Regions from separate parts of the Caballeronia sp. GAWG1-1 genome, predicted to be linked through region 1. Evidence: riboswitches for the same ligand, from Rfam matches in the RefSeq annotation. Region 1 holds a riboswitch; the other holds the start of a gene.
What was found. A riboswitch is a leader RNA that binds a small molecule or an ion and turns the genes downstream of it on or off. The one in region 1 is predicted to bind cobalamin.
Positions count from the first base shown of each region.

Region 1 (3,403 bases):
AATAAACGGGCGACCCGCATGCCCGCTCGAGAATCATCGGATCGAGAAAATCCGGCCCGGTCTTGAAGATGCGCACGCGCCTGCCTTGCCGCGTGTGATGACGCGCAAGCGCGGCCGTCACCGTGGTCTTGCCTTGATGCGACGCGCTCGCGCCGATGAAGAGTGCGGGACAGTTTGCCATTGCGTCAGAACTCGACGCCGCGTTGCGCCTTGACGCCCTGCTCGCGATAAGGGTGCTTTACGAGGCGCATTTCGGTGACGAGATCGGCTATTTCAATGAGCTCATCGGCCGCGTGTCGTCCTGTCACGACGACATGCAGCATGGCCGGCCGTGCCTTTAGCACGCCGAGTACTTCCTCAAGCGGCAAATATTCGTACTTGAGCACGGCATTGAGCTCGTCGAGTACGACCATCTGATACTCGCCGCTTTGGATCATGCGTCGTGCTTCGTCCCATCCCTTGCGCGCCGTGGCGATGTCCGCCTCGCGATTTTGCGTGTTCCACGTATAGCCATCGCCCATCGTCACGAAATCGCAATGCGCGATTGCGCCAAGGAAATCGCGTTCCGACGTATGCAGCGCGCCTTTGATGAATTGCACCACGCCGAGTTTCATGCCGTGCCCGAGCACGCGCATGGCCATGCCGAATGCAGCGGTGGTCTTGCCTTTGCCGTTGCCGGTATTGACGATCAACAGGCCCTTTTCATGGTCGGCGGCGGCCTGCTTTTTCTCATGGCCTTCCTTGCGCCGCTGGGTCATGCGCAAATGCGATTCGGTATCGGTTTTCATGCTTGTTTCTTCGATGGTGTCTCTGCAATAGCGACCGTCACGCCGCCCGCGATAGTCTTATGCACGACGAGCCGGCCGCCGCTGGCAATGAGCGCGCAAGGCTCGCATACGCCGTCGACATTCAAATGCCGCCTGGCCTGCGATAAGAATTCCCCAGGCGCGCGCTCGATTTGATCGGCGCTAAAGAAATCCACGCGCAATTGATGACGCTCGCAAAATGCGAGCAATCCTGCTTCGTCTTTCTTAGCGTCGATGCTTGCCACGCTGGCGATATCGGCAAATGCGAGCGTGCCAAGCGCACCACGCACAGCGCGTTCTATTGCTTCGGCGCTTACGCCGCGGCGGCAGCCGATGCCGATGACGAGCGCGGCGCTCATGCTAAACGAAGCCAATTCATGGAGGTCGACTTGAAAAGCCTTAAGGCGGAGGAAAGATACCATACCGGACGCTTAGGCAGGCACCATGCTTTCTTGACGCCTAACCCCGCTAGCCCTAGACTTTCAATAGTTCAGGTGCTCGCGCGCCAAGTCTTTAGCGCGCAGTTGAACGGGAAACAGGAAGCGCGCGTTCAGGCGAACGCAAGCCAACCTGTGCTGCCCCCGCAACGGTAAGCGAAAGCCACGCATGACATGCGCGGCAAGCCGGTTTCAAAGCCACTGTGCTAGGCGTTCAAAGCGTCCGGCGCGGGAAGGCGAAGCGGCTATTTTCGTCAGCCCGGATACCGGCCAGAATTACCGAAGGGATTTCCTTAGCCGCGGGGTTGCGGCGTATCCCCAGATCCACCGAGTCGTGCGCTTTTCCATGTCCATGCCGCTGCAAAGGTCGAATAGACCGCATCGCGCACACCATCACGCATAGGGCGCACGCATCAATCAAGCACGGAGCAACGATGCAAACGCGCAAGATCCCCGTCACGGTCGTGACCGGCTTCCTCGGCAGCGGCAAAACCACGCTGATGCGGCACATTCTTTCGAACGCGCAGGGCAAGCGCATCGCGGTCATCGTCAACGAATTCGGCGAGCTCGGTATCGATGGAGAAATTCTCAAGGGCTGCGGCATCGGTTGCGACGACGAAGCAGGCTCCGCCGAACGCAATCTCTATGAACTCGCGAACGGTTGCTTGTGTTGCACCGTGCAGGAAGAGTTTTATCCGGTGATGGAGCAACTGCTTGAACGGCGCGACAGGATCGATCACGTGTTGATCGAAACGTCCGGGCTTGCCTTGCCCAAGCCGCTCGTGCAGGCCTTCAACTGGCCGTCCATCAAGAACGCCTTCACCGTGGACGCGGTCGTTACCGTGGTCGACGGTCCGGCTGCGGCAAGCGGTCAGTTCGCGGCAAATCCCATCGCCGTCGATGCGCAGCGCAAGGCCGATCCGAATCTCGATCACGAATCGCCGTTGCATGAGTTGTTTGAAGACCAACTGTCGTCGGCGGATCTCGTCATCGTCAACAAGACCGATCTCATGGATGCCGCCGCGTTGAGCAAGGTCGATGCGCTTGTGCGTCCCGAGATTCCGCCCGAAGTGAAGATCGTTCCCGCGCAGATGGGCAAACTCGACGTGCATGCGCTGCTCGGCTTGCAATCCGCATCGGAAGAGACCATTCATCTGCGGCACGACCATCATGGCTCGCCCGACGAAGACGGTCATGCGGATCATCATCACGACGAGTTCGATTCCGTGGTGGTCGCAGCGGATGTCGAGTCGCGCGAACAGCTGCTTGCGGCACTGCACGTGCTGGTGGAAAAGCACACGATTTACCGTGTGAAGGGCTTCGCGGCGTTGCCGGGTGCCGCCATGCGGCTCGTCGTGCAAGGCGTGGGGCGACGCTTCGACAGTTACTTCGACAGGCGCTGGAACGAGGGCGAGGCATCGAGTCGCTTCGTGCTTATCGGCGAGGACCTCGACCGCGAAACGCTGCAACGTGCCTTCGTTTCCGCGTTGCAGACCTTACCCGTGCAGGCCTGAGCGATGCATCTGCTGCGCACGACTCCGGGAGGCTTCGTCGACGACGCCGCAGGCGTGATGCGGATCGAGCAGACGCGCGCGCCCATTGTCGTGCTCAGTTCGGCCGATACCACGCTCGCGCTGCTCGCAAGCGTCTTTCCTCGTCTCGGCCCCGGCTTTCCGGAAGTGCGGCTCGCAAATCAATCGTTCCTGCGCCAGAACGCTTCGGTCGACTTTTATGTCGACGACATTCTGCGCCATGCAAAGGTCGTCATCGTCGATCATCTCGGCGGCGAATCGTATTGGCCCTACGGTATCGAGCGTCTCGTCGCTTTGGCAAAGCGCGAAAAGCAAATGCTCGCCATGTTTTCGGGCGATCTTGCGGAAGACCCGAATCTCATCGGCAAGAGTACGGCCGATGCCGCGTTCTGCCGCGACCTGTCGCGCTATTTACGTGAAGGCGGCGCGCGCAATGCCGAAGAGTTTCTACGCGCCATTGCGCATCGCGCGTTCGGTTGGGGACGCGAAGCGCACGCGCCGAGCGCGTTGCCCGCGGTCGCGATCTATCACCCCGAGCGCGAAAGCGCTTCTAGCGACGATTGGCGCGAACGCTGGACTGAAGGCGCGCCGGTGGTTGCCATTCTTTTCTATCGCGCGCACCTTCAAT
Region 1 is NZ_JALQDB010000029.1:224,702-228,104, reverse strand. Features, by position in the region: gene NCT03_RS19080 (cobyrinic acid a,c-diamide synthase CobB) at 1-181, opposite strand, end outside; gene cobO (cob(I)yrinic acid a,c-diamide adenosyltransferase) at 186-788, opposite strand; gene NCT03_RS19070 (cobalamin biosynthesis protein) at 785-1,165, opposite strand; cobalamin riboswitch at 1,282-1,532, shown strand; gene cobW (cobalamin biosynthesis protein CobW) at 1,678-2,757, shown strand; gene cobN (cobaltochelatase subunit CobN) at 2,761-3,403, shown strand, end outside.

Region 2 (3,403 bases), on a different contig from region 1:
AGGTCCTGATTGCCGGTTTCATCGACGGGATTCTGGAACGTCACGCCCGCGCGCAAATCAGTGGCGCCGACATGCCCTGCCCACGATCCCTCGACGCCCTGCACCTTCGCGCGTCCGACGTTCTGCGCGATATAGAAGCCGCTGCCGTCCGATACGTAATCGATCAGATTCGAATAGCGCGTCTGAAACGCCGTCACGCGCAGCACGCCCACTTGGTCCGATGCGTACTGCAGCGCCGCTTCCACCGAATGACTGCGCTCGGGCTGAATGGACGGATTGCCGCTGAACGGATAGTAGAGATCGTCGAAGCTCGGCGCGCGGAACGACGCCGCGTAACTCGCGCTCGCGCGCCAGTGCGTGTCGATGTTGTACGCGTAGCCCAGATAGTAGCTGTTCGCGCCGCCGAAATCGGAATACTGGTCGTGGCGCAGATTGGCCTGCACTTCGCTCGAACCGAAGCGTCCCACATAGCCCGCGTACACCGAATTCACGTGACGATCCGGCGCGCTGAACTGATCCGAATCGAGCGTCTGGTCGAGATGCTCGTAACCGAACAGGAGCTTGTGCGCCTCCGTCAGGCGAAAGTCGTTCTGCCACAGATACTGGCGATCCTCGGAATTGAAGCGGCTCGTATAGATGCCGTTCTGCTCGATGTTCGCGCGGTCCTGTCCCTGCGCGACCGTGAAATGCGTGGTCCACTGGTCCGTGATACGGCCGTTCGCAAACACCGATGTCGACCGCACGCGACTGTGCGAATCGTTGAGATCGCCGGGCAAGCCGTAGGCATCGTCGAAACTGTCGATGCCGTTCGACTGATAGAAGCGCACGCCCACGTCCCATTTGTCGCCGAACTTGTGGCGCAGCGTGGCCACGACGCTTTCGTTCAGATAACCGTTCGCGTTCGGATTGGCGTTGGGCGCGAGCGCGGGATCGATCGACGAGAAACCATCGGTCTTCTCGCGCGATACGTTGAAGCTGAAGGTCGTGCGGCCTTCGCTATCGAGCGCGCCGGAAACGCCCGCCGCTTGCCGCTGCGTGTGATAGCTGCCGTATTCCGTCTCGAAGTAGAAGCGCGGCGGATGCGCCTCGCCGTCTTTCGTGAAGATCTGCACGACGCCGCCGATCGCGCCCGAGCCGTACAGCGCCGACACGTTGCCGTTCACGACTTCGATGCGGTCGATCTGATCCGGCATGATCTGCGCAAGCTGCGCCGAGCCGAGCGATGCGGACTCCACACGCACGCCGTCGATTAAAACGAGCGATTGCGTCGAGGACGCGCCGCGTATGAACGCGCTTGCATTCGCTCCCGGGCCGCCATTGCGCGTCACCTGCACGCCGGGCGCAAGACCGATGACGCCGAGCGCGTCGTAGGCATTGCTATCGGCGATATCCTGGGCGTCGAAGAGCGAAGTCTGCGCGATCGTATCGGCGAGAGGTTGCGCGGTGCGCGTCGCGGTCACGACGACGGGTGCGAGCGGCGGTTGCGAGGCTTCGTCCGCGAGCGCTTCATGAGCGAGCAGCCATGTGTTGAGGGCGACGAGCGCGGCGCGTTCGATCGTTTTGCGTCTGCCCGCGTGTCGGGCAAGTGGCGATACCATGCGTGAAATGTTCCCATGCGTAGGCTGGCGCGACCTCGCTCCCCGCAAGGCCAATGCGCGACGAGCGCGCTCGAATGCGAACAGACGAACGCGCTGAACAGTTGGCCGGTATCCGGGCTGGCGACACACCGTCCCGCCTTCCCACGCATGAAGCGCAGTGGCATCGACACGTTCTTCGCCTTGCCTGCGTCGAGCGGCGGATTCTTGCGAATCAGACAGACTCGCAAGCAAACTCACACGACGGCGCGGCGAAAAACGCGCAAGGGACGACTTGCAACTTGCGTTGCGGTCGCTTACCGTTGCGGGGGCAGCACAGGTTGGCGTGGCCTTGGCGGCGCCGCTTCCTGTTTCCCGTTTGACTGCGCCCGCAAAAGAATGCGGACGCGAGCACCAAAAGTGCGGCAAGTGTAGGAGCGCGATTCAGGACCGTCAAGAAACGACCCTGGCCGATCATCGCAAGACACACGGCTCACGACGAACCCAACTAGAACCCGCCGTCGCATCGCATCGGCAGCGCCCGCGCTTTCCACACACGAATGCATCGCGATGCACGCATGATCGCGTGCTGTTACGTCTCGAAACGAGACAATTATCGGAAGCTCCGTTGAACCGCGCTAGAATGCGAGGTCTTTAGAGGACGCAGCACATGCTCAACGAACTCGAATCACTGTCAGGAAATATCGGCCGGCTGATCCAGATCAGCGAGCGGCACAATCAGGCGCGTCTCGCGCTTGAAGCACAAATCGAACAACTGCGTAGCGACTACGCGAACGTGCAGGCAGAGCTCGTGCAAATGCGCGAGGAGCGCGACACGCTGCAAGCCGAACGCGATTCCCTCTCGGCCAAGATCGACGACGCGCAGGTCCGCCTGAACGCGATTCTCGAAAAGTTGCCGCGCGGCAAGTCCGCGAATCATGCCGAGACGGAAAATCAGCTCGATCTCCTCGATGCCCGTTCTCACGATGTGCAAGCCGCGCACGAGCATGCGCACGCGGGAGAGCACAGTGAGCATCATCACGGAGAGAAGGCATGACGACCACGCAGATCGAAGTATCCATTCTCGGCCAGCAATATCGCCTCGCCTGTTCGCCGGAAACCGAAGGCGCGCTGCGTGAAGCGGTGGCACGCGTCGACGCCGAGATGAACAAGGTGCGCAATGCAAGCAACGTGCGCGGGCAAGACCGCATTGCGGTGATGGCCGCGCTTTCACTCGCTTCCGAATTGCTGAGGCTGCAAGAAAGCGTGCGTCATGGCGAGGCCTTCCCCGCCGAGGAAATTCGCCGCACGATGCACTCCATGAACGAACAGCTTGGTGCTGTCATCGCGCAGTATGAAGTGCAGTGACCGAAGTGCCGCGACGCCGCTCCTTGGCGAACGCTAATCGGTCGCGCGATGTCAATCGAAAAAAGAAACTGCGCAATTGGTGTCGAGAGGCTGCATTAGACATTCGATTGGTGTAGAGTGACTACTCCCTGCCTGGTTCGCCAAGGTCATATATTCCTTGAACCAATGCTACATTGGCACGGTTGTGGAAACTTGCAGCACGGGCGCGCGCGTCACTCTGTCTGATGTACCCGAAGTGTTGCTTACTGCGACCAATCTTGAACCCAGGTTCAGGATGCCGGCCTAGCGGCCGAGGTGGGGACCCTACTCCAGCGGCATCGGTTCATACCGATGCCGTTTGCTTTTGTCGAGCCCGTTTCAAAACCCCGTTGCCGAATCCATCATGCGCTACTGGCTGATGAAGTCCGAACCGGACGAAGCGAGCATCGATCATCTCGCGCACGCGCCGAAGAAAACCCTCC
Region 2 is NZ_JALQDB010000006.1:111,712-115,114, reverse strand. Features, by position in the region: gene NCT03_RS03185 (TonB-dependent receptor domain-containing protein) at 1-1,598, opposite strand, end outside; cobalamin riboswitch at 1,685-2,008, opposite strand; gene NCT03_RS03180 (ATPase) at 2,245-2,631, shown strand; gene NCT03_RS03175 (cell division protein ZapA) at 2,628-2,942, shown strand; RNA gene ssrS (6S RNA) at 3,065-3,247, shown strand; gene NCT03_RS03165 (EVE domain-containing protein) at 3,325-3,403, shown strand, end outside.
Region 2: another riboswitch for cobalamin. It lies ahead of NCT03_RS03185 (TonB-dependent receptor domain-containing protein); the one in region 1 lies ahead of cobW (cobalamin biosynthesis protein CobW).